One region of the Kitasatospora sp. NBC_00070 genome, then DNA from elsewhere that is predicted to be linked to it. Evidence: riboswitches for the same ligand, from Rfam matches in the RefSeq annotation. Region 1 holds a riboswitch; each other region holds the start of a gene.

Region 1 (9,895 bases):
AGAGCCGCCCCTGCCTGTGCAGTAGTGAGGCCGGTACCAGCCTCCGGCGGCAGGCAATTCCCAGCAGTCACCCGGCCCGTGGGTTCACCGGAGACATCCCCGGTGCCTCGACGCCCGTCCCCTTCGGGGGCCGGCCGCGAGGAGCGAACCCACGGGCCGTCTGCATGTCCGGGGCCGGTACGTCATGATGGTGCGCCGGGGGTGGGTGCGATGGCGGAACAGCGGGTGTCCCGGCAGGAGTTGATCCGGCGCAGGCGGCGCGGCGGGTTCGTCGGACGGCGGGCCGAGCTGGCCGCGTTCCGGGAGAACCTGGACCGCGACCCGGCCGACGAGGCGTACCAGTTCCTGTTCCACGTCCGGGGCAACGCGGGCGTCGGCAAGACCTCGCTGCTGCGGCAGCTGGAGGCGGTCGCCCGGGAGCGCGACTCGGTCACCGCGTACCTGGACGACGACGTGCACAGCGCGGTCGAGGCGATGGCGGCGATCAGTGCCCAGTGCGAGCGGCAGGGGCGGCCGCTGAAGCGGTTCGACCGGCTGCTGGCCGGCTACCGGCAGCGGCGGCACGAGGCGGAGAGCGCCGAGCCGGGGCAGTCCGACGGGGAGCCCTCGGTGGCCGGCACCCTGGCGGCCCAGGTCGGTCTGGCCGGGCTCGGCGCGGTGCCGGTGGTGGGCGCGCTGGCCGGTGCGGTCGACCCGCAGCAGGTGGCGCTCGGCGCGGACCGGCTACGTGGCCTGCTGAGTGCGCGGCTGCGCAGCCACGACGACGTGCAGCTGGTGCTCACGCCCGTCCCGCTGCTGACCCCGGTGTTCCTCGCCGACCTGGCCGAACTGGCCGGGCGGCTGCCCCGGGTGGCGCTGTTCTTCGACACCTACGAGCGGACCGCCCCGGTGCTGGACGGCTGGCTGCGGGAGCTGCTGGTCGGCGGCGGGTACGGCGACCTGCCACTGAACGTGCTGGTGGTGCTGGCCGGGCAGCGCCGGCTGGACCCCCGGGTCTGGGCCGACTCGATGGACCTGGTCGCCGAGCTGCCGTTGGAGGTGTTCACCGAGACCGAGGCGCGGCAGCTGCTGACCGCCCGGGGGATCACCGACGAGCGGGTGACCGGGACGGTGCTCCGGCTGGCCGGCGGGCTGCCGGTGCTGCTGGACACTCTGGCGCAGACCAGGCCGGCCGGTCCCGAGGCGGTGCAGGACCCGTCCGGCACCGCCGTGGAGCGGTTCCTGCGCTGGGAGACCGACCCGGAGCGACGGGCCGCCGCGCTGGCCTGCGCGCTGCCGCTCCAGCTCGACCAGGACGTCTACGAGGTGCTGGCCGAGGGCGACCACTACGCCTGGCTGCGCGCCCTGCCGTTCGTCAACGACCAGGCGGGGCGGGTCCGTTACCACGACGTGGTGCGGACCCCGATGCTCCGTCTGCAGCGCACCGGGTCACCGCTCGGCTGGCGCGAGCAGCACACCGCGCTGGCCGAGGCGTTCGGACGCTGGCGGGCGGCGCTGGAGCAGGACCTGCCGCCGGACGGGCGCTGGGCGGACGGGACCTGGCTGGAGTACCGGCTGGGCGAGACCTACCACCGGCTCTGCGCCAACCCGCACCAGGCGCTGCCCGCCGCCCTGGTGGAGCTGGTCGCCGCCTGCGCGAGCGGCGACTCGGCCTGCCGACGGGCCGCCCAGGTGGTGGTGCAGGCCGCCCGGGACACCGAGGCGGAGCCGCTCGGCCGTTGGGGCGAGCGGCTCGGCGGCCTGGACGAGGACCCCGAACTCGCGCTGCTCACCCTGCTGTTGACCGAGCCGGGACTGCCCGCCGAGCACCGGGCGGACTGCTTCCTGGCCCGGGCCGGCCGGTACGGGGCCGCCGGCGACCACCCGGCGGCGGTGGCCGACTGCACGGCGGCGCTGGCGCTCGACCCCGGCTCCGCCCGGGCGTACGCGTCCCGGGCGGTCGGCCTGCGGGCGCTGAAGCAGCTGCCGGAGGCGCTGGCCGACTACCAGCGGGCCGTCGAACTGGCGCCCGGGCAGCCCGCGTTGCTGGTACAGCGGGGTCGGCTGCTGCGCACCCTGGGCCGCTTCGAGGAGGCCCTGCGCGACCTCGACCTGGCCGTCGGGCTCGACCCGGCGGACTGGCTGCACCGGGCCGAGCGCGGCGAGACCCACCGCCTGGCCGACCGCCCGGCCGAGGCGCTGGCCGAGCTCACCCGGGCCACCGAGCTGAACGGCGCGGCGGCCTGGCCGTGGGCCAGCCGGGGCTGGGTGCTGCACCAGCTCGGCCGGGGCGGCGAGGCACTGGCCGACCTGGACCGCTCGCTCGAACTGGACCCGCGCCAGCCGTGGGCCCTCACCCGCCGGGCCGAACTGCACCGCAGGGCGGACCGGTTCGAGGCGGCGCTGACCGATCTGGACCTGGCCGTCACGCTCTCCCCCGGCTGGCAGTGGGTGGTCGCCGAACGCGGCGAGACCCACCGGCTGGCGGGACGGCCCGGCCGGGCACTGGCCGACTTCTCCCGGGCGATCGAGCTCAGCCCGACGTACGCCTGGGCCCTGGTCCGCCGGGGCCAGACCCACCAGCTGCTCGGAGCGCACCGGGAGGCGCTCGCCGACTGGGCCGAGGCGCGTCGGCTCGACCCGGATCTGACGGACCGGATGCTGGCCGCTGCACAGCACCGAACCGGCACGTTCCGGGTCCGGTTGGCGGAGGGTGGCGCCGGGGGCCTGCCCGGGGCGTGACGGGTCCGCTACAGTCGCAGCGCGGTTCGGGCGGCGGGAGGGGCGTGCGGTGGGACTGGAACGTGACGGGCAGTTGGCACCGGCGGCGCGGGCCGGGCTCGGCGCCGTGGTCGGGGCCGGCCTGCTGGGGCTCGGCCTGTACGCCTCGGCCAGCGCGGACTGGGCGGCGGCGCTCGGCGGCGGCCTGGTGGTGTCGGCCAGTTCGATGATGGTCGGCGGCGCGGTCGGGTTCCTGTTCGGCATCCCCCGGCTGCTGACCAGCGGTGCGGCGGCCCAACCCGCCGACCTGAGCACCACGTCCACCGCGAGCTACGCGCCGAACACCAACCTGGAGCAGGTCTCCGACTGGCTGACCAAGATCCTGCTGGGCGCCGGGCTGACCCAGATCGGCACCCTGCCGCGCCGGCTGGCACAGCTCGGCGACGCGCTGGCCCCGGTGGTCGGCAACGGCAGCGGCGCCTCGGCCTTCGCGGCCTCGCTCGCGGTGTACTTCACCGTGGTCGGCTTCCTCTCCGGCTGGCTGCTCACCCGCCTCCGGCTGGCCCGCGCGCTGTCCACCGCCGACCGGCAGACGCTGGCCGACTCGGTCGGCCAGACCGTCCGCCGGGCCCGGGAGCTGAACTTCAGCCCGGCCGAGGTCAGGAAGCTGTTCGAGGCCGAGACCGAGGGTCTGCGGGTGCAGGCGCTGGCCCTGTTCCAGGGGCGGCCGGACCACGAGAACCTGCCGCTGGTGATCGGCGCGATCCGCAGCGACCTGTCCGCGTTCGAGCTGCTGCAGGCGATGCTGGCCGCCCGGGAGGCGGTGCTCCAGCTCCCGCTGACCCCCGAGGAGAAGCGCAGCCTGCGCTTCGCGGTGGAGGACAAGCTGCGCAACGTCAGGACCGCGCCGCGGGACTCCCGCCGCCGGGTGGTCGGCGAGGAGATCCTCAAGAAGCTCCCCGCCGAGGTCCCGAGCCCCACCGCCGCGCCTTCCTGAGCACCAGCACCCGGCGGGTCCGGCCGTCGCCCGGGCGGGCGAACCTGACGATCTCGCTGGCCACCCGGTGCTCGCCCAGCGCCGAGCGCAGCTGCGGCAGGTGCGGGCAGGGGCGGCCGGCGCCGTCGTGCAGCGGGTGGACCCGGACCTCGCCGTCCGGGTCGGTGACCCGGACCAGCTCCAGCAGCCCGGCGAGCTGCCGCTCGGGCGGGAACAGCTCGGGGTAGGCGAACAGCAGGTAGGCGCTCAGGGTGAGCGCGAACGAGCCGTCGGCGAACGGGAGTCCGGGCAGCGCGGCGGCCACGTAGCGCTCCGGCCGGGCGGCACTGTCGGCCGCGAACAGCCGGCGGGCCCGGTCCCAGCTGCGCAGGTAGCGCTCGGGGCACAACTGCCCGGCGGGCAGGTGCCGCTCCGGGGCCACCGCCAGGCAGGCGGCCATCCGGTCCCGGCCGGCCACCGCCAGCGCGGTGAGCTCGGGCCGCGGGGCCGCGTACGCCGGATCGGTGGCGATCACCGTGACGCCGAGCTCACGGGCCTCGGCGGTCAGCCCGGCCGCGCCGCCCGGGCAGTCCAGCACCGGCCCGGGCACCGCAGCCAGCGCGGCCCTGGTCAGGCCGAACAGGCCGCAGTACTCGTCCAGCGGACGCGAGGTGATCAGCGTGCCGGGGGTGTGCACCGGACCTCCCGGGGATGCGTCAGGCCCGGTACCGGGGAGCGGTACCGGGCCTGTTCATCGGAGCACGGGAGCGGCTGGGCCGCATCCGGTCAGCGGCTGCCGCACAGCCCCTTGACCGCCGCCCGGGAGAGGTTGGTCAGGCCGCGGATCAGCGCCGGGGTCAGGAAGACCAGCACCAGGCCGAGCAGCGAGACGCCCGCGAGGTCCCCGGCCGAGGTGAGGTAGTACTCGTGGTGCGCCCCGGCGTCGGTGGTGAAGTCGTAGACCCGGTAGCCCGGCCAGTCGGTGTAGCGGGCGAACACCCAGTGGTAGGCCGGGTAGAGCGCGAGCACCCAGCCGGTCACCAGGAAGGTCACCGTCAGGGTGAAGCTCAGGATGCTCCAGGGCAGCATCAGCACCTGGTACAGCGCCGCCTTCCAGCCCGCCTTGTCGGCCATCCGGGCGGTGACGGAGCCCCAGAAGCCGGGCCGGGACTGCGCCACCGGAGCGGGGGCGGCGACCTCGGTGCCGAGCAGGGTGGCGGCCCGGTGCCGCTCCAGCGCGGCGAAGCCCCGCGATCCTGAGGTGAACAGGGCGAACACCGGGAACCCGAGCGCGGTCACCAGCAGGCCGACCCCGAGCGAGAAGAAGGTGACCGCGAAGGTGAAGCCCAGGATCGCGATCGGCAGCGAGCCGAGCACGAAGCCGACCTCCCGGTAGGTGGCAGCGGCGAACGGCGCCCGCCAGAACCCCGGCCGCACCCGACCGCTGCTGTTGCCGACACTGCTGCTGCGCTCGGCGTACGGGAAGGTCTGACTGGTCATCACCGGCTCCTCGGTCTGGTTGCCCTGCTCGCTGCCCACCCCTCAAAGGTGCCCGATCGGAGCCGTCCGCGACATGAGGTCCCCCGGCGGACCGGGGGTGGGGATTACCCCACCCCCGTCCGGGACGGACGGCTCCCGGCCCGGGCAGCGGCTACCGTACGAGGGTGAACGACGACGACCTCCGGCTCAGCCCGCGCACCCGTGCCGACGACCTGCTCGCCTGGGCGGCCGACCAGGGGCTCGAACCCGTCCCGGTGGAGGCGGTCCGGACGGTGCTGGCCCTGCTGGAGCTGGGGGACGGCCGGATGCACGACGGCTACCCCGAGCTGAGCTCGCCGGTGGTCGAGCAGCTGCTGTACGAGCGGATCTACATGTACGTCCAGCCGGCCGCCGACCCCGGCGCGTACGGGCGGGCGGTGGGGCTGCTGATCGACCGTCAGCGGGCCGCCCGGCGGCTGAACGCCAAGCGGCAGGAGCGGCTGCACGCCGAGGTGGACTGGCAGGGCGAGCTGCTCTGCGGGCTGCTCCGCCAGCCGCACCTGGTCACCTGGCCCCGGCTGTACACGCTGCTGCTCCGGGCGGCCGGGGTGGACACCACCGACGAGGCGGCGGTCCGGGCCTGGCTGGACGGCTTCCGGGACCTGACGCCGGAGCAGCGGGCCGAGGCGTACGGCGCGCTCACCGAGCTGGACGAGATCGACGCCGACGGCGGCTGGGGGCGGACCAGGCTGATCTCGATCGGGATGGCCACCGACGGCGCCCGGATGCTGCTGGAGAACCGGCTGATGCAGCGCAGCTACCGCAACCTGGCCGGGCTGAACGCGCTCGGTCTGCCGATGCCGGACGAGCTCTCCGGCGACTTCGACGGCTTCGAGGCCGCAGTGGCCGAGGAGGCGCTCCGGCTGATCGGCGAGTGGACCGTCCCCGGGCTCCCCGCCCTGCTGGTGCACGAGTACCCGGACCTGGCCCCGGAGCCGGGCACCGAGGAGATCGAGGCGTACCTCGCCGAGCAGGCGGAGCGGACCGCGGCGGAGGAGTGAGGGAGCCGGACCCGCCGTCTCGGCGGGCCCGGCTCCGACGGTGCGTCAGGGGTTGATGCCGCGCTCGCGCAGCCAGTCCAGCGGGTCGATCGGGGCGGCGCCGTCCGGCCGGACCTCCAGGTGCAGGTGCGGTCCGGTGACGTTGCCGGTGGCCCCGACCTTGCCGAGCACGGTGCCGGGGGCGACCTCGCCGGAGGCGGTGACGATCGAGGAGAGGTGGCAGTACCAGATCTCGGTGCCGTCGCCCAGGGTCTCGATCACCCGGTAGCCGTACGCGCCCGACCAGCCGGCCGAGGTGACGGTGCCCGCGCCGACCGCGGTGACCGGGGTGCCGGTGGGCGCCGCGAAGTCCAGGCCGGTGTGCAGGTGCGACCAGTACGAGCCGGACTGGCCGTAGTGCGCGGTCAGCTCGTAGTTGGTGGTCGGCGCCGCGAACGCGCCGCGCTGCTCGGCGCGCTTGGCCTCGGCCGCCTGGGCGGCCCGCTTGGCCTCCGCCTCCTGGGCCGCGGCCAGCCGGGCGGACTCGTCGGCGGCGGTGCGCTGCCCGTCCGCCTGGAGCTGGATCCGGGCGGCGAGGGCCAGCCCGGGGTCGGCCGAGAGGAGCAGCTGCGGCCCGTCCTGGTCGGCGGAGTCGGCGGCCGCGACGGCGGGCGGCTGCGGGGCCGCACCGGCCGGGGCGGCGGCGGCGAAGGCCGTCGCGCCGAGGGCTGCGGTCATCGCGGTGACGCCGATCAGCGGACCGCCGGAGCGGGGCTGACGGGGCATCCGGTGCCTGGCTGCGTCCGGGTGGTCCAGCAGCAGCTGGTTGCCGGAGTCGGTACGGGGGTGTGCCGGGGAGTGCGTCGACGCCACGGAGGCGCGCTCCTTTCCTTCCTTCGCGCCTACCGGGTTAGCTGACGGGTTCGGAGCAGGAAGGTCTCCTACGACCGGGTGCGGGACTCGGTCGATTCACCCCAAGGAACGGTGGTTCCCCGGCTCCCGGACCCACCGGCGAGGCGGGTCCTGAGGATTAGGCGACGGCGCACGGTGCCGTTCTGGGTACGGCGTTGCCGACCGCGCTGCGTTATCAAACGTTAATCCTAGGAGCCCATGATTCCAAGCGGCTAGCGAGGTGCAGTCCATCTCTTCTGACGACCCGTGACCGGAATGCGGCTTTTGCTCGACTACTCGGTGACGGTGCGCGACGGCCGGTTGAGTATCCGTACTCAGGCGCCCGGCAAGGGAGTTGGAGACCCTCGGGACATGAGCACTCCGATGCAGCCCCGGACCACCAACGCCTACTACCTGCAGGCCGTCCTGTCCTTCGCCCTGGCCTCCGCCGCCCTGGTGATCGGGATCGCCTACCTGCCGGTCGACCCCTGGATGCGCGGCTTCCTGGCGGTCGGCCTGCTCTACGAGGTCACCGCGGCGTTCACCCTCGCCAAGGTGGTCCGCGACCGCCAGGACGCCGGCCAGATCTCCTCCCGGGTCGACCAGGCCCGGCTCGACAAGCTGCTCGCCGAGCACGACCCGTTCCGGGTCGAGGGGATCTGAGCGACGGTCAGCCCGCGGCCCGCTTGGCGGCGTAGGTCTCCCCGCCCGCCGCCCAGTTCTCCAGCGGGATCTCCTCGATCACCACGGTCACCGCCTCCGGGCTCACACCGGTGATCCGGACGTAGGTCTCGGTGAGCTCGCGGGCGATCTCGGCCCGCTGCTCCACGGTCCGACCGGCCAGCTGCTTGACGTTGATGAACGGCATGACGACCCCTCAGGTTCGGTGCGGTGCGATCGCCCCGCACGCTATCCCACCGGCTCCCCGGGCCGACGGGCACTTGACGGCTAAGGCTATTAGCCTTAGCTTTATGGCTATGACGCAGACCTTCACCACCCAGTACCTGGACGTCCCCGGCGGCCGGCTGGCCTACGACGACACCGCCACCGAGACCGGCCTGCCGGTCGTCCTGCTCCCCGGCATGCTGGACTCCCGCACGGTGTACCGGCACCTGCGCCCGCTGCTCACCGCGGCCGGCCACCGGGTGGTCACCCTGGACCTGCGCGGTTTCGGCGAGTCCTCGATCGCCTGGAGCGACTACTCCCCCGCCGCGATCGCCGAGGACACCCTGGCCCTGCTGGACCACCTGGGCATCGAGCGGGCCGCCCTGGTCGGCAACTCCTACACCGGCGCCACCGTGCTGCGGGCCGCCGGCCTGGCCCCCGAGCGGGTGGCCGGCATCGCCCTGGTCGACGCCTTCGTGGAGAACCTGCCGCCGACCGCCCTCCAGCGCGCCCTGCTCAAGGTGCTCGGCCTCGCCCTGGTGCACGTCCCCGCCGTCTGGGGCGGCTACCTCGGCAAGGCGTACCCGACCGCGAAGCCCGCCGACTTCGCCGAGTACCGCAGCGCCGCCGTGGCCGCCCTGCGCACCCCCGGCCGCAAGCAGGCCACCCGGGGGTACGTCACCGGGGACTCGGCGCCGACCGGCTGGGCGGCCGGGCTGCGCTGCCCCGCGCTGGTCCTGATGGGCAGCCAGGACCCGGACTTCCCGGACCCGGCCGCGGTGGCCGACCGCCAGGCGGTCGCGCTGAAGGCCCGTAAGGTGATGATCGACGGTGCCGGGCACTACCCGATGGCGGAGTTCCCGCAGGCCACCGCCGACGCCCTGCTCCCCTTCCTGGACGAGGTCGCCTGATGCCGAGGGCCGGACTCTCCCCCGCCGCCGTGGTCGACCACGCCCTGGAGCTGATCGACGCCCAGGGCTCCGACGGCCTCACCCTGGCCGCCGTGGCCGCCCGGGCGGGGGTCGCCACCCCCTCGCTCTACAAGCACGTCACCGGCGGTCTGACCGAGCTGCGCCGGCTGATCGCCGTCCGGGTCACCGAGGAGCTGGCCGAGCGGCTGGCCGACTCGGCGGTCGGCCGCAGCCGGGACGAGGCGATGACCGCCCTGCTGAACGCCTACCTGGACTACGCCGAGCAGCACCCGCGCCGGTACGCCGCCCTGCCGCAGGCCCCCGACCCGGACCCGGACCTGACCCGGGCCGCCGCCCGGCTGGTCGGGGTGATCATCACGGTCCTGGACGGCTACGGCCTGACCGGCGACGAGTCGGTGCACGCCGCCCGGGCGGTCCGTTCGACGGCGCACGGCTTCGCCTCGCTCGCCGCGGGCGGCGCGTTCCGGATGGCGGCGGACCTGACGGTGACTCGGCAGCGGCTGATCCGGGTAGTGGTGGAGGGCTTGCGGGTGTGGCCCGCAGCGGGATAAACCTCAGTTCGGCGGAACGGTATCCGTTCGGGTGGTTTTCGAGACCGTTCCGTCGCCAAGACCGGCCGACACTGGCAGGGTTCAGGCATCCCCGCCTGTCACCAGCACGAAGGATGTGGGCAGATGACGCAGACCGCACGGACGGCCCGTCCCGCCACCACCCGCATCCCCGGCCAGCGCGCGGCCCTGGCCGCTCCGGCCGCCGTCGACGCGCCGGGGCCGAGTACCGCGCGGCGGTTCCTGGAGGTCCTCCTCGGCGCCCGCTCGCTCCGCCCGGTCACCGCCGGAGCCCGCCAGTCGTACGGCGAGTGCGACGGCCAGTGAGGCCGTCCGGCCGCCGACAGAGGGATGAAACGGACATCTGACGCTAGATTGAGCTGACGGACGGTCAGCCCAGGCGGAGGTCAGGTGCCCGCAGTCACCACGATGGCCCGGCAGATC
Region 2 (9,895 bases), 3.0 Mb from region 1:
GCTGCCGTACCTGAAGGCGCTGGGCGTGGACGCGGTGTGGCTGTCGCCGTTCTACGCCTCGCCGCAGGCGGACGCGGGGTACGACGTGGCGGACTACCGCGCGGTGGACCCGATGTTCGGCACCCTGCTGGACGCGGACGGGTTGATCCGGGACGCGCACGAGCTGGGCCTGCGGATCATCGTGGACCTGGTGCCGAACCACTCCTCCGACCAGCACGAGTGGTTCCAGCGTGCGCTGCGCGAGGGACCGGCCTCGCCGCTGCGCGAGCGCTACCACTTCCGTCCCGGCAAGGGCGTCAGTGGTGAACTGCCGCCCAACGACTGGGAGTCCATCTTCGGCGGCCCGGCCTGGACCCGCACCGTGAACCCGGACGGCACCGACGGCGACTGGTACCTGCACCTGTTCGCCCCCGAGCAGCCCGACTTCAACTGGGAGAACCCGGCGGTCGCCGACGAGTTCCGCTCGATCCTGCGGTTCTGGCTCGACATGGGCGTGGACGGCTTCCGGATCGACGTCGCGCACGGCCTGGTGAAGGCCCCGGGCCTGCCCGACCTGGGCGGCGCCGACCAGCTCAAGCTGCTCGGCAACGACGTGATGCCGTTCTTCGACCAGGACGGCGTGCACGCCATCTACCGCGCCTGGCGCCGGATCCTGGACGAGTACCCCGGCGACCGGATCGGCGTCGCGGAGGCGTGGACCCCGACCGTCCAGCGGACCGCCAACTACGTCCGCCCGGACGAGCTGCACCAGGCGTTCAACTTCCAGTACCTGGGCACCTCCTGGGACGCCGCCGAGCTGCGCGAGGTGATCGACACCTCGCTGGACGCGATGCGTCCGGTGGACGCCCCGGCGACCTGGGTGCTGTCCAACCACGACGTCACCCGGCACGCGACCCGGTTCGCCAACCCGCCCGGTCTCGGCACCCAGATCCGTACCCCCGGCGACCGCGAACTCGGCCTGCGCCGGGCCCGGGCCGCCACCCTGCTGATGTTCGCGCTGCCCGGTTCCGCCTACGTCTACCAGGGCGAGGAGCTCGGTCTGCCGGACGTCACCGACCTCCCGGACGAGGTCCGGCAGGACCCGTCGTTCTTCCGGCAGGCCGGTCAGGACGGCTTCCGGGACGGCTGCCGGGTGCCGATCCCGTGGTCGGGCACCGAGGCGCCGTACGGCTTCGGCCCCACCGTCGGCGGCCCCAGCTGGCTGCCGCAGCCCGCCGACTGGGCCGGGCTGAGCGTGGAGGCGCAGGCCGGGGACCCGACCTCGACCCTGGAGCTCTACCGCAGCGCGCTGACCGTCCGGCGGGAGCACCCGGACCTCGGGGCCGGTGCCTCGGTGGAGTGGCTGGACACCCCGGCCGGGGTGCTGGCCTTCCGTCGCGGCTCCTTCGTCTGCACCGTGAACGTCGGCGCCGAGCCGGTCCGGATCGAGGCCCCCGGCCGTATCCTGCTCTCCTCCACCGAAGCCGTCGCGGTGGACGGTGCCACCCTGCTGCCGGCGGACAGCACCATCTGGTGGGCGGTCTGACGTGGTTGCAATAGGCTCTGGGATCGTGACTACGGCGCGACTTTCGGACATCGCGGCGCAGGCGGGGGTCAGTGAAGCGACCGTCAGCCGCGTCCTCAACGGCAAAGCAGGGGTTTCGGCCACGACCAGGCAGACGGTGCTGGCCGCCCTGGACGTGCTCGGCTACGAGCGCCCGACCCGCCTGCGGCAGCGCAGCGCCGGCCTGATCGGCCTGATCACCCCCGAGCTCAGCAACCCGATCTTCCCGGCGCTGGCCCAGGTGATCGAACAGGTGCTGAGTCGGCACGGGTACACCCCCGTGCTCTGCACCCAGACCCCGGGCGGTTCCACCGAGGACGAACTGGTGGAGATGCTGGTCGAGCGAGGGGTGGCCGGCATCGTCTTCGTCTCCGGTCTGCACGCCGACTCGACCGCCGACCACGACCGGTACGCCAAGCTGACCGGCCGTCAGGTGCCGTTCGTGCTGATCAACGGGTACAGCGAGAAGATCGCCGCCCCGTTCATCTCGCCGGACGACCGGGCCGCGATGTGGATGGCGGTCCAGCACCTGGTCGAGCTCGGCCACGAGCGGATCGGCCTCGCGGTCGGCCAGCGCCGGTACGTCCCGGTGCTGCGCAAGATCGAGGGCTTCACGGCGGCGGTGCGCGAGCTGCTCGGCCTGACCGAGGCGGAGGCCGAAGGGCTGGTCCACCACACCCTGTTCAGCGTCGAGGGCGGCCACGCCGCGGCCAACGCGCTGCTCGACAAGGGTTGCACCGCGATCGTCTGCGGCAGCGACATGATGGCGCTCGGCGCGATCCGGGCGGTCCGGCAGCGTGGGCTCGCGGTGCCGCAGGACGTCTCGGTGGTCGGCTTCGACGACTCGCCGCTGATCGCCTTCACCGAGCCGCCGCTCACCACCATCCGTCAGCCGGTCGAGGCGATGGCCACCGCCGCCGTCGACGCCCTGCTGGAGGAGGTCGGCGGGAGCCCCGGGCAGCGCGCCGAGTTCATGTTCCAGCCCGAGCTGGTGATGCGCGGCTCGACGGGCGCCCACGCCAAGGGCTGACCGGACGCACCGAGGCGGGGCACGAGAACTCTCTCGTGCCCCGCCTCGGTGCGTCCGGTCAGCCCTCCTGGACGGGCGGGCCGACCCGGTCAGTCGGTCGGCGGCTCGTCGGGGGCCGCGCGCAGCTCGGCCAGCTCGGCCTCCAGCTCGGCGACCCGGCTGTTCAGGCGCTGGACGTCCTGGACCGCGTCCAGGTAGTTCGCCTTGTGCCGCTTCGCGACCTCGCTGAGGGTGTCGACCCGGTCGGCGAACGCGTCGCGCTCGACGGCCAGCGGCTGGACGGCGGTGTGGAAGACCGCCTCGGCGATCCAGTCCGCCCAGGCGTTGATGTGCTGGGTGCCGGCGGCGCCGCCGAGGTCGGCGTTCTGCAGACCCTGGAGCATCGCGGGCCGGATGGTCTCGGCGATCCGCTGGGTCGCGGTGGGCGGCACGGTCATGGCTGGTCCTCGCGGTCGAACTGTGGGCTGGCAACTCCGCGACATGACCGACGAAGCGAAGGCGCACATCACCGCCAGGATAATCGCTGCGGGCAGGCCGCTGCCCCGGAGCCGACCAGGGTCTCCGGGGCAGCGGCCTGGGGTGCGTCAGACGCGACCGGCGAAGTCCGGCGCCCAGTTGGCGATGGACTCGGTCTTCACGCCCGCCCGCGGGTTGGCGGCCTCGACGTACTTGCCGTCGCCGATGTAGAGGGCGACGTGGTAGACGCCGGAGTTGCTGCCGTTGTTCGACCAGAACAGCAGGTCGCCGGCCTGGAGGTTGTCCAGCGAGACCCGGGTGCTGGCGTCCGCCTGGTCGTTGGCGACCCGGGGCAGCGAGATGCCGGCCTGGCGGAAGGCCGCCTGGGTCAGACCCGAGCAGTCCCAGCCGCCGTTGCTGCTGCCGCCGTAGACGTACGCCTGGCCGAGCTTGGACATCGCGAAGTTGATCGCGGCGGCCTTGCTGCCGGTCGCCGCCACCGCGGTGGTGGCGGTGGAGCCGGACGCGGCCTTGGTGCTCTTGGTGGTCTTGGCGCCGGTACCGGCCGACGACGAACTCGGCGCCGGGGCGGTCGACTTCGGCGCGCTGGTCACCACGGTGGTGGTGCCGCCGAGGGCCAGCTGCTGGCCCGGGTAGATCATGTCCGGACCCTCGGACAGGATCGCCTTGTTCAGCTCGTAGAGCTTCTCCCAGCCGCCCTCGACGTTCTGGCTCTGCGCGATGGTGGAGAGCCAGTCACCGGCGACCACGGTGTAGCTCTTGGCCGCGGTGGTCGTGGTGGTGGTCTGCTGCTCGGCCGCCTTCGGCGCCGGGGTGGCCGCCTTGGGGGTGGTGGCCTTCGGCGTGGTGGTCTTGGCGGTGGTGCCGGTCGAGGAGGTGTCGACCTGGGCGGCGCCGCCGCCCTTGGTCAGTCCGGCCTGCACGGAGCAGACCGGCCAGGCGCCGGGGCCCTGGGAGGCGAGCACCTTCTCGGCGATCGCGATCTGCTGGCCCTTGCTGGCCTGGTTGGCCTGGGCGGCGTACTGCTTGCCACCGAACTCGGCCCAGGTGCTGGAGGTGAACTGGAGGCCGCCGTAGAAGCCGTTGCCGGTGTTGATGCTCCAGTCGCCGGTGGACTCGCACTGGGCGACCTTGTCCCAGGTGGAGACGGTGGCGGCGGACGCGGAACCGGCGGTGAGGCACGGGACCGAGAGGCCGATGCCGACCACACCGGTCGCGGCGATCAGACGGCGGGTGCGCTTGGACGCGCTGCTGGACAGCATGAAGATGCGTTCCTCTCCCACGCCTGCGAGGTGAGCTGTCGGATTCGGGCTGGAGTTGCCCGGCCGTGCGTGAGCACGGCTTCACCCCAAGCCTGAAATCGGTCAAATCGGACCAATTGCAGGCGACTTACCTGTGGTTCCCCCGCCCCTGCCATGGTGTTTTGCTCTGCTGCCTGTTCATCCGATGGCAGGACTCGGCGTTCCGGATGAACTGGGTCCGTGTGGCCACGAACAGGGGAGCACGTTAGACAGACTTAAGTTCAAACCGCAAACCTCTGTGATGTGGATCATGCTTTCTTTATGGAACCTTCATGATGCTGAAGTGTCCGTTCCGGTGATGGGTTTCGATCGAATCTGATCAAATCCCTTCCCGTTCAAGGGACTTGCCTATGCTTCAGGCGAGGCGGCCGCAGGCGCGGCCCGGGGGAGGGGTGCGCGGCACCATGCGGCACGCGAAGAGGCCCGGAGCGGGACCGGAAGATAACGACTCGGCAAAGACCGGGCGCAGAAAGCTACTCGGCTGGATCGCGGCCGGCACGGCGGCCGCCGCGATCGGGGTGGAGGAGCTGGTCCGGCACACCGGTGACGCCCCTGACGTCGCCTCGGCTCCGCCGCCGCCCACGCCCGGGGCCGCCCACTCGCACGGTGACCCGCTGCCGTCCGCCTCCCCGGAGCCGTCGCCTTCGCCCTCCCCGGAACCGAGCCGGCCGGCTCGTCCGTGGTCGGACCCGGCCGGCTGGGGCGGCAAGCTGCCCGGCCCGGCCGCCGCCGTCCGGATCGCCGACCACGTGGTGCTGGACGGCGATGCGGCGGTCGGCTCGTTGGTGGTCGAAGCATCCGGTTCGCTGACCTTCGCGGCCGACCGCTCGGTGGTGCTCAGCTCGGCGGGCAACGTCGAGGTCAAGGGCAGTCTGACGCTGGCCCCGGCCGACGCCGCCCTGCACACCCTGCGGTTCCCCGACGTGGACGAACGGCGCTTCCAGGGCGGTGGTATGACGCTGATGCCGGACGACACCGGTCTCTGGGTCACCGGGGCCGGCTACCTCCGACTGGACGGCGCCGCCAGGACGGCCTGGGTGCGCGCCACCGGCGCGCTGAAGGCCGGCGACACCCGGATCACCCTGGCCACCGAGCCGACCGGCTGGCGCCCCGGTGACGAGCTCGCCGTCACCCCGACCGGGGCGCCCGCCGGCGACGGTTTCTCGGAGCGGTACGACCTGCGGACCATCGCCTCGATCAGCGGCGGTACGGTCACCCTGGACGGCCCGCTGAAGTACCCGCATCCCCGGGTGGCGACCGGAGGGGGCGTCACCGTCGGGGCGGAAGTGCTGAATTTAACCCGTAATGTCCGAATCGAGGGCACCGAGAAGGGCCGCGCCCACGTCCACCTGACCAGCTCCCGGAAGTCCGACGTCCGGCACGCCGCGCTGCGCTGGCTCGGACCGCGCGGCCCCGGCAAGGACCAGTGGAACGGCAAGGCGGTCACCGAGCCGGTCCTCGGCCGGTACGGGCTGCACTTCCACATGCTCGGCGACACCAGCCGGGGCACCGTGGTCGAGGGGGTGGTGGTCCGCGACACCGGCAGCCACGCCTTCGTCCCACACGCCAGCCACGGCATCACCTTCCGCAGCTGCATCAGCCACCAGACCTGGGAGGACGCCTACTGGTGGGACGGGCCGCTGGACACCCGCACCCCGCAGGGCCCGTCGGACGACATCACCTACGACTCCTGCGTCGCCTCCCGGACCCTCTTCGACCCCAACCCGCGCGGCTACCGGCTGACCGGTTTCAGTCTCGGCGCGGGCACCGGCGGCGTGGCCAGGGACTGCGTGGCGGTCGGCGTCCAGGGGGCGACCGGCGCCTCCGGCTACCACTGGCCGGAGACCAGCGAGGGCGTCTGGACCTTCGAACGCTGCCTGGCCCACAACAACCTCGAGAACGGCATCTTCGTCTGGCTGAACGCCCAACACCACCACGTGGTCGGCCAGTTCGTGGCATACCACAACGGTGGCTGGGGCATCGAGCACGGCGCCTACCTGAACGACTTCGACTACACCGGCAGCGTCCTGTACGGCAACGCCGCCGGGGGAGTGGCGCTGCACGCGCTCGGCCGGGACAAGGGGACGATCCTGGACGGCCTGCTGATCGACGCGGCGGGCCAGTCCGACTTCGCGGTCTCCACCATGCACCACCAACTGCCGGGGGAGACCGTCCTGGTGACCCGCAGTCGGCTGACGGGTTATCGGAAGGCGGGCGTCGCGTTCCGCGCGCTGGACGGCGGGGCACCCGAGGACATCGCGGTGCTGGACTGCGAGTTCGGCGGCCCCGAACTCTGGTTCGACCCCGCCCTGCCGGAGCCCAAACGCATCGTCTTCCGCCCGGCCGGCCAGACCCAGGCCGTCGAGGTCCGCCGCGACAACTCCCGCACCCCCACCACCGCCACCCCGGCCCCCCGCCCGGTGACGACCCCCCAACTCGCCCTCCACGACACCGCAGCCCGCACCACCCGCCTCGCCTGACCATCAGGCAGATGCTCGGCCCGCTACGGAGTCAGGGGCTCGGGGCCCTGCTTTTGGCAGATGCTGCGGTAGTCAGGGGCTCGGGGCTCTGCGGTTGTGCGGCTCCGCCGCGTGGGCGACGCCGGCCTCGGAAATGGTCACCGTTGGGTAGGTGGTCAGGCACTTTCGCAGTGACCCGCACGCCAGATCTCCTCGCAGTTCCCCGAGCCCCTGGACCGTAGCCCCGAACGCCCTGCCAAAGGCGCAGCGCCGAGCCCCTGGGAAAGCCGAGCGCAGCGTTATGCCTGGTCGGCGAGCACGGTCTCCAGCGCGGACAGGTACGCCGAAGCGATCAGCTGGCCGAGCGCCGCGTAGGCGCCGAGCGGGGCGGCCCCCGGGCAGCCGGTCTCCTCCGCCGCCGTCGCCAGCAGCTCGGGGTCGGCCTCGGGGCCGATCACCAGCGGGGCGAGGGCCGGCCGGACCGACCCGGTCGCCCGGAGGTGCTCGACGGCGGCCCGTACGGAGCCGGGCACGTCGAGTGCGGCCGGCACCACCGGAACCGCGAGCCGGGCGGCCAGCAGCACTCCGGTGATCCCGGCGGCCGCGGCCGCCTCCTCGCCGCCGGCGGTGGTGAGGACGACGCCGTCCGCCGCCGTGGCGATCGCGAACAGCCTGGCCCGGTCGGCGCGGGCCAGCCCGGCTTCGGAGAGCCGGACGTGGACGGCCTCGGCGAGCAGCGGGTGCGGGCCGAGCACGTCGGTGACGGTGGCGCCGGTCTCGGCGGCCAGTCGGTGCAGGTCCGTCAGGAAGCCGTGCGGGCCGGGCAGCAGGGGCACCAGGACCGGGGCCGGAAGCCCGGCCCCGGCGGCCCGGGCGAGCACCTCGGCGACGGTGGGGTACTCCGGATCGGTGCTCTCCAGGTACGCGGCGGCCGCCTCGATGCCGGGCTGTTCGCCCCGGACGATCGAGAGCAGTTCCTCGACCACGGGGCGGGACTCCGGACCGGCGGTGGCCGGGACGGCCAGCACCAACGACGGCGAACCCGCCGGGATCTCCGGCCGCTCGGGACGGCGGTGGCGCCCCCGCGCACGGGAGCCTGGAGTGCGGACGGGCAGTGGCGGGCCCGGGATGGCTGCTGTGCTCATGGCGGAGATCGTAGGACATTCCGTGGACCGGACCACAGTCGGCCCGCTCTCCGGACGGTGATCGGCGTCACAATCCGGCCGAGGTGACGGATCGTGAGGCGGCGGGAAAAGCCCGGCAAGATCGACAACCCGCTGGAGTTCGAGTACGCGCAGTCATCGGTATGTTCACGAATCGCTCGGATTTGTCCGCATAAGTGGCGCCAACTTGCCTGCCCGACGGGCCTCGTGGAGGGATGATGCCCATACGGTGCACGCGCAAACACCCGTGCTGATGCACGTGCACTGGAGCTATCATCACGTCAAGTGAGGCGAACGCCAGGCACGTCGGGGAGAATTCGAATGCAGAACACTTACAACGGCATGGCTGCTGCGGACCTCGAAAACGTGGTCTGGCAGAAGAGCCGGCACAGCAACTCGCAGGGGAACTGCGTGGAGTTCGCGGCGCTGCCCGGCGGCGACGTCGCGATGCGCAACTCCCGGTTCCCGGAAGGACCCGCGCTCATCTACACCCGGGCGGAGATCACCGCCCTGCTGCTCGGGGCGAAGGACGGGGAGTTCGACCACCTGGCCGGCTGACCCGGCGTCATCCTGGTGGTGCGTCAGAGGCCGTCGTGGAAGTCACCGCGACGGCCTTCGTCATGTCCTCGTGTACTGGTGGAGCGTTCGGGCGGAGCCGTCCCGGCGGTGCCCGCGACCTCAGGCGGAGCGCCGGTGGCGGCCCGCCGTCTCGTTCTCGGCCTCGAAGACGGCCCAGACGACCTTCCCGGCGCCGGCCAGTGGGTGCCAGCCCCAGGCCCGGCTGAACGAGTCGACCAGGTGCAGACCCCGGCCGGACTCCGCGACGAAGTCGGGCTCGCGGGCCACCGGGCCCCGGCTGCTCGGGTCGCTGACGGCACAGACCACCTGCGGTGAGCGGTGCACCAGGCTGATCCGGATCGGGAGCCGGGCGGCGACGGCCTGGGTCGGACCGGGCTGGGCCGGTACCCGGACCGACTCGGTGAGTATTCGGACCGACTCGGCCGACGGAGCGTCGGTGCGCTGCTCCAGTGCGTGCCGGAGCGCGTTGGTCACCAGCTCGGAGGCGACCAGCGCGACGTCGTCGAAGAGTGCGCCCAGGCCCCAGCCGTGCAGTGTCGACCGGGCGAACTCCCGGGCGGTTCTGACGGCTTCGAAGCGGGGAGCGAGAGTGCAGGTGACCACGTGGGGGTCGACCGCGATGGCCGTTCCGGTGCTCATGAAGAGCTCCTCCCATAAGGGGGCGGACACGGCTGGACCCGCCGGGGTCATGCCGGTCACCTCCGACTCGCTCGGCCTCACGGCCACCGCGTCGACCGACCGTACGCGCACACGGACAACCGGCCACGCGGGGGCGTGGCCGGAAGCGTGTGCGGAAACGCGTACAGGGGTCGACGCGGTACCCGCAGGGATGCCAGGGGCGTGCAGGTGCACGTGCACCATCGTCCCGTGCGCACACTGCGGATGCAAGAGTCGATTCACGTGCAGTCGCACTATTGGCATATGCAAGCGCCGGATGCACGTGCATCATGGTGCCCGGAGCGCAGAACAGGGAGGTCGTTCCGTCAGTACCGGCACCCAGAGCGCTCAACTGATGGCAGACTGTGCGCTGTTTGCCCACGGCGGAGGTTTACGGCATGACCACCACAGCTCAGCCCGGCGGCGGTTCGATGGTGCGCCGTATCCTGCTCGGTTCGCAGCTCCGTCGTCTCCGCGAGTCCCGCGGGATCACCCGCGAGGACGCCGGGTACCAGATCCGCGCCTCGGAGTCGAAGATCAGCCGGATGGAACTCGGCCGGGTCTCCTTCAAGGAGCGTGACGTCGCCGACCTGCTCAGCCTGTACGGGGTGGACGACGGCGGCGAGCGCGAGGCCCTGCTCGGCCTGGTCCGGGAGGCCAACAAGTCCGGCTGGTGGCACAGCTTC
Region 3 (9,895 bases), 360 kb from region 1:
GACGCCAAGGAGCGGCTGAACGCCGACTGGCGGGTCGTCATGGTGACCGAGGGCCACGGCCCGGCGTCCCGGCTGGCCGAGGTGCTGAGCGGCGAGGGCATCCCGGCCCGGCTGGTGGCCGACCTGGCCGAGGCGCCGACCCGGGACGTGGTGTACGTCTCCTGCGGCTCGATCGAGCACGGCTTCGTGGACGAGCAGCTCAGGCTGACCGTCATCACCGAGACCGACCTGTCCGGCCAGAAGTCCTCCACCAAGGACATGCGCCGGATGCCGTCCCGGCGCCGGAACGCGATCGACCCGCTGGCGCTGGCGGCCGGCGACTACGTGGTGCACGAGGCGCACGGCGTCGGCCGGTACGTGGAGATGGTGCAGCGCACCGTGCAGGGCGCCACCCGCGAGTACCTGGTGCTGGAGTACGCCCCCGCCAAGAAGGGGCACCCCGGCGACCGGCTGTTCGTGCCGACCGACCAGCTGGACCAGGTGACCAAGTACGTCGGCGGCGAGGCCCCGACCCTGCACCGGCTCGGCGGAGCGGACTGGGCGAAGACCAAGCAGCGGGCCAAGAAGGCGGTCAAGGAGATCGCCGCCGACCTGATCAAGCTGTACTCGGCCCGGATGGCCGCGCCCGGCCACACCTTCGGCCCGGACACCCCCTGGCAGCGCGAGCTGGAGGACGCCTTCCCGTACGCGGAGACGCCCGACCAGCTGACCACCATCGCCGAGGTGAAGTCGGACATGGAGAAGTCGGTCCCGATGGACCGGCTGATCTGCGGCGACGTCGGCTACGGCAAGACCGAGATCGCCGTCCGGGCGGCGTTCAAGGCGGTGCAGGACGGCAAGCAGGTGGCCGTCCTGGTGCCGACCACGCTGCTGGTGCAGCAGCACTTCTCCACCTTCGCCGAGCGGTACGCCAACTTCCCGGTGGTGGTGAAGGCGCTGTCCCGGTTCCAGAGCGACTCCGAGGCGAAGGCCGTGCTGGAGGGCCTGTTCGAGGGCTCGGTGGACGTGGTGATCGGCACCCACCGGCTGTTCTCCTCGGAGACCAGGTTCAAGGACCTCGGGCTGGTGATCGTCGACGAGGAGCAGCGGTTCGGCGTCGAGCACAAGGAGCAGCTGAAGAAGCTGCGGGCCAACGTGGACGTGCTGACGATGTCCGCCACCCCGATCCCGCGCACCCTGGAGATGGCGGTCACCGGCATCCGGGAGATGTCCACCATCACCACCCCGCCGGAGGAGCGGCACCCGGTGCTGACCTTCGTCGGCCCCTACGACGAGAAGCAGATCTCGGCCGCGATCCGACGTGAACTGCTGCGCGAGGGCCAGGTGTTCTACATCCACAACCGGGTCGAGTCGATCGACAAGGCGGCCGCCCGGCTGAAGGAGCTGGTGCCCGAGGCGAGGATCGCCACCGCGCACGGGCAGATGGGCGAGAACCTGCTGGAGAAGGTGGTGGTCGACTTCTGGGAGAAGGAGTTCGACGTGCTGGTCTCCACCACCATCGTGGAGTCGGGCATCGACATCTCGAACGCCAACACCCTGATCGTGGAGCGCGGCGACACCTTCGGGCTGTCCCAGCTGCACCAGCTGCGGGGCCGGGTGGGCCGTGGCCGCGAGCGCGGCTACGCCTACATGCTGTACCCGCCGGAGAAGCCGCTCACCGAGACCGCGCACGAGCGGCTGGCCACCATCGCCCAGCACACCGAGATGGGTGCGGGCATGTACGTGGCGATGAAGGACCTGGAGATCCGCGGCGCGGGCAACCTGCTCGGCGGCGAGCAGTCCGGGCACATCGCGGGCGTCGGCTTCGACCTCTACATGCGGATGGTCGGCGAGGCGGTGGCCGAGTTCCGCGACTCGCTGGCCGGCGGCGGGGCGGAGCCGGAGGAGGAGCCGCTGGAGGTGAAGATCGAGCTGCCGGTGGACGCCCACGTGCCGCACGACTACGCCCCCGGCGAGCGGCTGCGGCTGCAGGCGTACCGATCGATCGCGGCGGTCAACTCCGAGGACGACATCGTCCAGGTCCGGGAGGAGCTGACGGACCGTTACGGCAAGCTGCCGGAGGCGGTGGAGAACCTGCTGCTGGTGGCGGCGCTGCGGCTGTACGCCCGGCGGTGCGGGATCGGTGACATCACGCTGGCCGGGGCGAACGTCCGGTTCGGGCCGGTGGAGCTGCGCGAGTCGCAGCAGCTGCGGCTGAACCGGCTCTACCCGCGCAGCCAGGTCAAGGCCACCGCCCAGCAGCTGCTGGTGCCCCGGCCGTCCACCGGGCGGATCGGCGGCAAGCCGCTGGTCGGGCGTGAACTGCTGGACTGGTGCCGGGAGTTCCTGAGCACGATGTTCGACGACCTGGCGGGCGCGAGGAAGTAGGCCCCCGGCCCGCCCTCGGTCGTCGTACGGGCGGTCAGCCCTCGGCGCCGGTCCGGCGGCGGGTGGCCAGCACCAGCGCGGCGCCGGCCGCGAGGGCGGCCGCACCGCCACCGACCTGCCACGGGAGCCCTGCGCCGCCACCGGTGGCGGCCAGCTCGGCCGCCGGGGCGGTGGTGGTCGTGGTGGTCTCCGTCGTGGTGACGTTCGCGGGCGTGACGGTGCCGGGCTTGTCCTTGGCGGCTGCCTTGTCCTTCGCGGCCTGCTCGGCGGCGGCCCGGTCCTTCGCCGCCTGCTCCTCGGCGGCCTTGTCCGCAGCGGCCTTGGCGTCCGCCTTGTCCTTGGCGTCGGCCTTCGCCCAGCCGGTGTTCAGGAAGGCGGCGATCAGCTCGTACGGACCATTGAGAGCCTTACTGGCTCCGGCCTGCACGGCGGGGCCGCCGACCCCGGAGCGGCGGGCGGTCTCCACCCGGTCGTCCACCTCGGCCTTGTCCCGGCCGCCGTTGAAGAACGCGCCGATCGCCTGGTGGTCAACGGACTCCAGCGCGGCCAGGGCGGCCTTCCGGACGGCCGGCCCCTCGGTCTCGGCGAGCCGGCTGACCGTCACCCGGTCGGCGCTCCGGGCCTTTCCGAGGCCGGTGGTCAGGAACTCCTGGATGGCCGCGGCGGTGTTCACGTCCAGGGCGGCGCCGGCAGCCGCCTGCACCGCCGGGCCGCCCTCGCCGAGGGCCCGGGCGACCCGCACCCGGTCGTCCGTCAACTGGGCCGCGTACCGGCCGGTCCCGAGGAACTCCACCCGGTCCGCCGGGGTGCCGTCCATGGCCTTCTGGGCTGCCGCCATCAGGTGGCGTCCGGTGCTCTTGTCGCCGATGATCCGCAGGATCGCGACCCGGTTGTCCTCGTCCGCCTGGTCCGGCGCCGAGATCCCGGCCGGTGCCGGGGTGTCGGCGGCCGAGGCCGTGGTCGGGAAGAGGATCGCCGGGGCGAGTGCCACTGCCGTCAGGACGGTCGAAACACGGGACAACTTCATTGAACGGAACCCCACCTGCACGCGATGATCAGAGGATCGAATGATAGTTCGCCGACAGTTCGAGTCGACAACCGGTATTCGACGTCCGGAATGCCGGGGAAAGAAGTCTTTTGGCTCGCGCCGACACCCTTGGCCAAACGCCCCGGAGATTGGAGACTGAGCACCGACAGGAGAACCACGCGCACCCCACAACTCCCGGGAGCCCCACGTGATCCGCACCCGCTCTGCGCTCCGCCACGGCCGAACCGCCGTCGGTGCCCTGCTCGCCGGGGCCGCCCTGGCCGCCTGCGGTGGGGCGCCCCACCAGGGTTCGGCGGCCGTGGTCGGCGGCGCGCAGATCACCATCGCCTCGGTGGAGTCCCGGGTGGCCGGACTCCGGGACGCCGTCGCGGCCGAGTCGGGCGGCGAGCAGACCACCGAGCGGGCCGGGCTGGTCCGGCGCACGGTGGCCGAGCTGGTGCTCAACCAGGTGGTGGACCGGGCCCTGGCGGACCGTCAACTCACCGTCACGGACGGGGAGATCGACGAGGCCAAGGCGGGCGAGGCCAAGCTGCTCGGCGGCACGGCCGAGCTCGAACGCGAGCTGCTGTTCAAGCAGAGCGTCCCGGCCGGCGACGTCTCCGCCTTCTACCGTCAGCAGTTGGGCATCCAGAAGCTCGCCGCCGCCCAGGGCAAGGACGCCCGCACCGCCGAGGGCGACGCGGCTATCCGGGCCGCCCTCACCGATGCCGGGGCCAAGCTGAAGATCGAGGTCAACCCGCGCTACGGCCGGTGGGACGTCCAGCAGATCGGCCTCACCAACACCGTCTCCGACTGGCTCAGGCAGCCGGTGGCCGGCGGCGCCTGACGCCGGCCCGGCCAGGTAGGTTCGAAGGGTGGACACTCCGAAGCTGATCCTGCTCACCACCACCCACCGGGTCGCCCCCGGCCTGCTCTCCTGGCCCGCCTGGCAGGCACTGCACGGGGCGACCCGGGTCCTCGCCGGGGACCAGGACCACCCCCAACTCCCCGCCGTACGCCAGGCCGGCGTCGAGGTGGAACTCGTCGAGCGCGACACCGCCCCGGCGCTGGCCCGGCTGTTGACCGGCGCCGAGGGCACCGTGGTCTGGCTCGGCAGCTCCGACGGCGACCCCGGGCTCACCGACGCGCTGGCCCGGATCGCCGTCGAGGAGGCCGGCCGGGTGCCGGAGATCGAGCTGCTGCCCGGCTCCTACGACCTGCCCGGCGCCCGACTGCTCGACCTGGTCTCGGTGATGGACCGGCTCCGCTCGCCCGGCGGCTGCCCCTGGGATGCCGAGCAGACCCACGACTCGCTGGTGAAGTACCTGGTCGAGGAGACCTTCGAACTGGTCGAGGCGATCGAGGAGGGCGACCGCGAGACCTTCCGTGAGGAGCTCGGCGACGTCCTGCTCCAGGTCTTCTTCCACTCCCGGATCGCCGAGGAGGACACCGAGGAGCCGTTCTCCGTCGACGACGTGGCGGGCGACATCGTGGACAAGCTGATGTACCGCCACCCGCACGTGTTCGGCGACGTCGAGGCCACCGGGTCCGCCCAGGTCGAGGCCAACTGGGAGCAGCTCAAGGCCGCCGAGAAGCAGCGCGACTCCATCCTGGACGGCGTCCCCGCCGGGCTCCCCTCACTCGCCTACGCGGCCAAGCTGGTCTCCCGCGTCCGCCGGGCCGGCTTCACCGCCGTCCCCGACGCCCCGTACGCCCTCCCGACCGAGCTCACCCCGGAGTCGGCGGGCCGACTGCTCCTCGCGGTCGCCCAACGCGCCTACGACGCCGACGTGGACATCGACGCGGCCCTCCGAGGGGCGGCTCGCGCCTACCGCGACGACATCCGTTCCGCCGAGAAGTAGGCAGTCGCCGACTTTTTGGCAGGTGCTTCAGCTCTACGGTCAGGGGCTCGGGGCTCTGCGACGCCGGCCTCGTTCAGGGTGATCGTTGCGTAGGTGGTCAGGCACTTTCGCAGTGACCCGAACGCCAGATCTCCTCGCAGTTCCCCGAGCCCCTGGGTAGTAGACGGCTGAGCGCCTGCCAACAGCGCAGCCCCGAGCCCCTGGACCGTAGATGCCCGAGGGCCTGCCTAGTGCGGGACGTGGACCCCGCGTTGGCGGGGGATGACCTCGCTGATGGCGTCGCCGATCTGGGCCAGGAGTTCGGCCAGCGGGTCGAGGTGGTCGGGGAGTTCGGCCAGTGGGAGGATGCGCTCGCCGTCGGGGCCCGCCACGCAGAACAGGTCGATCGGGCCGAGGTGCTCCGCGGCGGTGGCCACCAGCGCGGCCACGTCACTGGGCTGCCGGGCGTCGCCGCTGACGCCGACCACGGGGCAGCCGGGCCGGTCGAGTTCGGTGGCGAGGTCCTCGGCGACCCCGGGGCGCTGGTCGGCGATCAGCATGCCGGCGGCCCCGGCCGCCGCGAACCGGCGGGCCAGCTCGATTCCCGAACCGCCTTCGAGCACCGCGATGACCACCACTGCCCCGGCTACCCGCATGGCCTGCTCCTCCCAAAGAGCTACGCCCGGTGGAGCACGCCGCACCGGCGTCCACCGAGACCGTATCGGAGGATCGTAAGCACGCCACGATCCTCCGCAAGAGCAATTACCCGCCAGGTGACCCAGCTCACTCCTCTTGTGGCAGGTTACGGTGCACGACATGCCGGACACGTACCGAACCACCCAGCCGGAACTCTTCACCTGGGAGTTCGCCGCCGACCCCTATCCCGCGTACGCGTGGCTGCGCGAGCACGCGCCGGTGCACCGCACCACGCTGCCCAGCGGGGTGGAAGCGTGGCTGGTCACCCGGTACGCGGACGCCCGGCAGGCGTTGGCGGACGGGCGGCTGTCGAAGAACCCGGCGCACCACAGCGGGCAGGCGCACAAGACCGGCCGGGTCGGCATCCCGGGCGAGCGGCAGGCGGATCTGATGACGCATCTGCTGAACATCGACCCGCCGGACCACACCCGGCTGCGGCGGCTGGTGTCGAAGGCGTTCACGCCGCGCCGGGTGGCCGAGTTCGAGCCCCGGGTGCAGCAGCTGACGGACCGGCTGATCGACGACTTCGCGGCCCGCGGGTCGGCCGACCTGATCCACGAGTTCGCCTTCCCGCTCCCCATCTACGCGATCTGCGACCTGCTCGGGGTGCCGCCGGAGGACCAGGACGACCTGCGGGACTGGGCCGGGGCGATGATCCGCCACCACGGCGGGCAGCGCGGCGGGGTGGGCCGGGCGGTGAAGCGGATCCGGACCTACCTGCTGGAGCTGATCCACCGGAAGCGGGCCGACCTGGGCGACGACCTGATCTCCGGGCTGATCCGGGCGAGCGACCACGGTGAGCACCTGACCGAGAACGAGGCCGCGGCGATGGCCTTCATCCTGCTGTTCGCCGGCTTCGAGACCACCATCAACCTGATCGGCAACGGCACCTACGCGCTGCTCCGCAACCCGGCCCAGCGCGCCCTGTTGCAGGAGTCGGTGCAGCGCGGCGAGACGGCGCTGCTGGCCACGGCGGTGGAGGAACTGCTGCGCTACGACGGCCCGGTGGAGCTGGCCACCTGGCGGTTCGCCACCGAGCCGCTCACCATCGGCGGGGTGGACATCCCGGTCGGCGACCCGGTGTTGGTGGTGCTGGCGGCGGCCGACCGGGACCCGGCCAGGTTCGCCGCGGAGAACACCCTGGACCTGGCCCGCAAGGACAACCCGCACCTGGGGTTCGGGCACGGCATCCACTACTGCATCGGTGCCCCGCTGGCCCGGCTGGAGGGTCAATTCGCCCTGGCCACGCTGCTGACCAGGCTGCCCGACCTCCAACTGGCCGCCGAACCGGAGGAGCTGCGCTGGCGGGGCGGGCTGATCATGCGCGGGCTGCGGGAGTTGCCGGTCTCGTTCACGCCGGAGGTCACCGACCCGCACTGACGGCGTGTCGGTCAGATCTGATCAGGCGTGATCTGAGTACACATCAATCCGGACATACCAGTATGGTTTGTGGACGACCCGCAGCGGAGCGTGATTTCTGTGTGATCTGTTCGACATAAGCTTGTGATCCATCGGGTCATCTGCTTACTCTCCCTGGTGTTCGCAGCTGCGAACCCCGAGCGCGGAACGCCGAATCCTGCCCGCCGCGCTGCCGGGACACCGACCAGACCCTTGGGCAGGGGCGGGGGACCCAGGTAAGTCGCCGTCCCCCACGGCTTGGGGTGAAGCCGCCAGCAGTGGCGGCCGGGCCACCTCCCGGTCCGAACCCGACAGCTCACCTCGCAGGCGTGCGGAGAGGGACTTCTTCATGCTCTTCACCGGTTCGGGCCGTCATCGTCGTCGTACGCAGACCGAGAAGGCCATCGCCGTGGCGGGTGTCGCGGGCGTCGGCCTCGCACTCCCGCTGCTGACCGCCACCGGCGCGCACGCCGCCCCGGTCGACACCTGGGACAAGGTCGCCCAGTGCGAGAGCGGCGGCGACTGGGGCATCAGCACCGGCAACGGGTTCTACGGTGGCCTCCAGTTCACCCCGAGCACCTGGAAGGCGTTCGGCGGTCAGTCCTACGCCCCGCAGGCCAACCAGGCCAGCAAGGGCCAGCAGATCGCGGTCGCCGAGAAGGTGCTCGCCTCGCAGGGCCCCGGCGCCTGGCCGGTCTGCTCCGTCAAGGCCGGCCTGAGCAAGGGTGGTTCGGCCGCCCAGGTCGACACCTCGGCCGGCAAGTCCTCCCGCTCGGAGACCCGTACCCCGGCGCCGAAGGCCACCCCGAAGGCCGCCGCACCGAAGCAGGAGACCGCGCCGAAGCCCGCCACCCCGAAGGTGGACGCGCCGAAGGTCAGCACGCCGAAGCACGCCGCCCCGGCGCCCGCCACCGGCGGATACACCGTCAAGTCCGGCGACACGCTCTCGGACATCGCCGCCGCGCACGGCCAGGACTGGCAGCAGGTCTACCAGGCCAACCGGTCCACCATCGGTGGCGACCCCGACCTGATCCTGCCGGGCCAGCTGCTCAAGCTCGGCTGACGCGGAACTCCCGCGACACTCCGTCAGCAGGGGCCGTACCACTTCCGGGTGGTACGGCCCCGTTTGCGGTCATTCAGGTGAACTACCGATGAGTAGCCGGGCCACACGGTGAGACGGGACCAAGGTCAGCGTGGCCCCGGGCTCCGGTGCGGTTAGGCTCTGGTCGTAACGACAACACATCCCGCTTCCGTCAAGGAGATGCCACGTGCCGTCCATTGATGTCGTCGTAGCCCGTGAGATTCTCGACTCCCGTGGCAACCCCACGGTCGAGGTCGAGGTCGGTCTGGACGACGGCAGCACCGGCCGTGCCGCCGTCCCGTCGGGCGCCTCCACCGGTGCCTTCGAGGCCCTCGAGCTGCGTGACGGCGACAAGAACCGCTACTTCGGCAAGGGTGTCGAGAAGGCCGTGCTGGCCGTCATCGAGCAGATCGGCCCGGAGCTGGTCGGCTACGACGCCACCGAGCAGCGCCTGATCGACCAGGCCATGCTCGACCTGGACGCCACCCCGGACAAGTCCTCGCTCGGTGCCAACGCGATCCTCGGTGTCTCGCTCGCCGTGGCGCACGCCGCCTCCGAGGCCAGCGACCTGCCGCTGTTCCGCTACCTCGGTGGCCCGAACGCGCACGTGCTGCCCGTCCCGATGATGAACATCCTCAACGGTGGGTCGCACGCCGACTCCAACGTCGACATCCAGGAGTTCATGATCGCGCCGATCGGCGCGGAGTCCTTCTCCGAGGCCGTCCGCTGGGGCGTCGAGGTCTACCACACGCTCAAGGGCGTGCTGAAGGAGCGCGGCCTCTCCACCGGTCTGGGCGACGAGGGCGGCTTCGCGCCGAACCTCGACTCCAACCGCGAGGCGCTCGACCTCATCGTCGAGGCCATCAAGAAGGCCGGCTACACCCCGGGCAAGGACGTCGCGCTCGCCCTGGACGTCGCCGCCTCCGAGTTCTTCAAGGACGGCGCCTACCAGTTCGAGGGCAAGGCGCTCTCCTCCGCCGAGCTGATCGCGTACTACGCCGAGCTGGTCGCCGCGTACCCGCTGGTCTCGATCGAGGACCCGCTGGACGAGCAGGACTGGGACGGCTGGAAGGCCATGACGGACGAGCTGGGCGACAAGGTCCAGCTGGTCGGTGACGACCTGTTCGTCACCAACCCGGTCCGCCTGGCCCGTGGCATCGAGACCGGCACCGCCAACGCGATGCTGGTGAAGGTCAACCAGATCGGTTCGCTGACCGAGACCCTGGACGCCGTCGAGCTGGCCCAGCGCAACGGCTACCGCTGCATGATGTCGCACCGCTCCGGTGAGACCGAGGACGTCACCATCGCCGACCTCGCCGTCGCCACCAACTGCGGCCAGATCAAGACCGGCGCCCCGGCCCGCTCCGAGCGCGTCGCCAAGTACAACCAGCTGCTGCGCATCGAGGAGATCCTCGACGACGCCGCCGAGTACGCCGGCCGCGGCGCGTTCCCGCGCTTCAAGTCGGCCGAGTAGTCACACCAGGA

What was found. Region 1 has a riboswitch for cyclic di-AMP ahead of OHV05_RS19055 (M23 family metallopeptidase). Riboswitches for the same ligand answer to the same signal wherever they lie in the genome.
Region 2: linked by a shared signal. The riboswitch ahead of OHV05_RS05070 (transglycosylase family protein) and the one ahead of OHV05_RS19055 (M23 family metallopeptidase) in region 1 are both predicted to bind cyclic di-AMP.
Region 3: linked by a shared signal. The riboswitch ahead of OHV05_RS20670 (transglycosylase family protein) and the one ahead of OHV05_RS19055 (M23 family metallopeptidase) in region 1 are both predicted to bind cyclic di-AMP.

What each region holds. Positions count from the first base shown of each region.
Region 1 covers NZ_CP108247.1:4,102,809-4,112,703, reverse strand. Annotated here, with positions in the region: gene OHV05_RS19080 (tetratricopeptide repeat protein) at 211-2,721, shown strand; gene OHV05_RS19075 (hypothetical protein) at 2,771-3,697, shown strand; gene OHV05_RS19070 (hypothetical protein) at 3,648-4,373, opposite strand; gene OHV05_RS19065 (sensor domain-containing protein) at 4,463-5,215, opposite strand; gene OHV05_RS19060 (hypothetical protein) at 5,341-6,216, shown strand; gene OHV05_RS19055 (M23 family metallopeptidase) at 6,262-7,068, opposite strand; cyclic di-AMP (ydaO/yuaA leader) riboswitch at 7,081-7,242, opposite strand; gene OHV05_RS19050 (YiaA/YiaB family inner membrane protein) at 7,459-7,749, shown strand; gene OHV05_RS19045 (4-oxalocrotonate tautomerase family protein) at 7,757-7,954, opposite strand; gene OHV05_RS19040 (alpha/beta fold hydrolase) at 8,058-8,882, shown strand; gene OHV05_RS19035 (TetR/AcrR family transcriptional regulator) at 8,882-9,454, shown strand; gene OHV05_RS19030 (hypothetical protein) at 9,578-9,778, shown strand; gene OHV05_RS19025 (PP2C family protein-serine/threonine phosphatase) at 9,863-9,895, shown strand, end outside.
Region 2 covers NZ_CP108247.1:1,077,706-1,087,600, reverse strand. Annotated here, with positions in the region: gene OHV05_RS05085 (glycoside hydrolase family 13 protein) at 1-1,525, shown strand, start outside; gene OHV05_RS05080 (LacI family DNA-binding transcriptional regulator) at 1,551-2,573, shown strand; gene OHV05_RS05075 (hypothetical protein) at 2,663-3,010, opposite strand; gene OHV05_RS05070 (transglycosylase family protein) at 3,158-4,333, opposite strand; cyclic di-AMP (ydaO/yuaA leader) riboswitch at 4,320-4,522, opposite strand; gene OHV05_RS05065 (hypothetical protein) at 4,756-6,831, shown strand; gene OHV05_RS05060 (sirohydrochlorin chelatase) at 7,110-7,955, opposite strand; gene OHV05_RS05055 (DUF397 domain-containing protein) at 8,295-8,531, shown strand; gene OHV05_RS05050 (ATP-binding protein) at 8,652-9,191, opposite strand; gene OHV05_RS05045 (helix-turn-helix domain-containing protein) at 9,608-9,895, shown strand, end outside.
Region 3 covers NZ_CP108247.1:4,464,695-4,474,589, forward strand. Annotated here, with positions in the region: gene mfd (transcription-repair coupling factor) at 1-2,367, shown strand, start outside; gene OHV05_RS20645 (ALF repeat-containing protein) at 2,402-3,394, opposite strand; gene OHV05_RS20650 (hypothetical protein) at 3,603-4,241, shown strand; gene OHV05_RS20655 (MazG family protein) at 4,270-5,256, shown strand; gene OHV05_RS20660 (SDR family NAD(P)-dependent oxidoreductase) at 5,484-5,891, opposite strand; gene OHV05_RS20665 (cytochrome P450) at 6,052-7,311, shown strand; cyclic di-AMP (ydaO/yuaA leader) riboswitch at 7,523-7,673, shown strand; gene OHV05_RS20670 (transglycosylase family protein) at 7,679-8,392, shown strand; gene eno (phosphopyruvate hydratase) at 8,598-9,884, shown strand.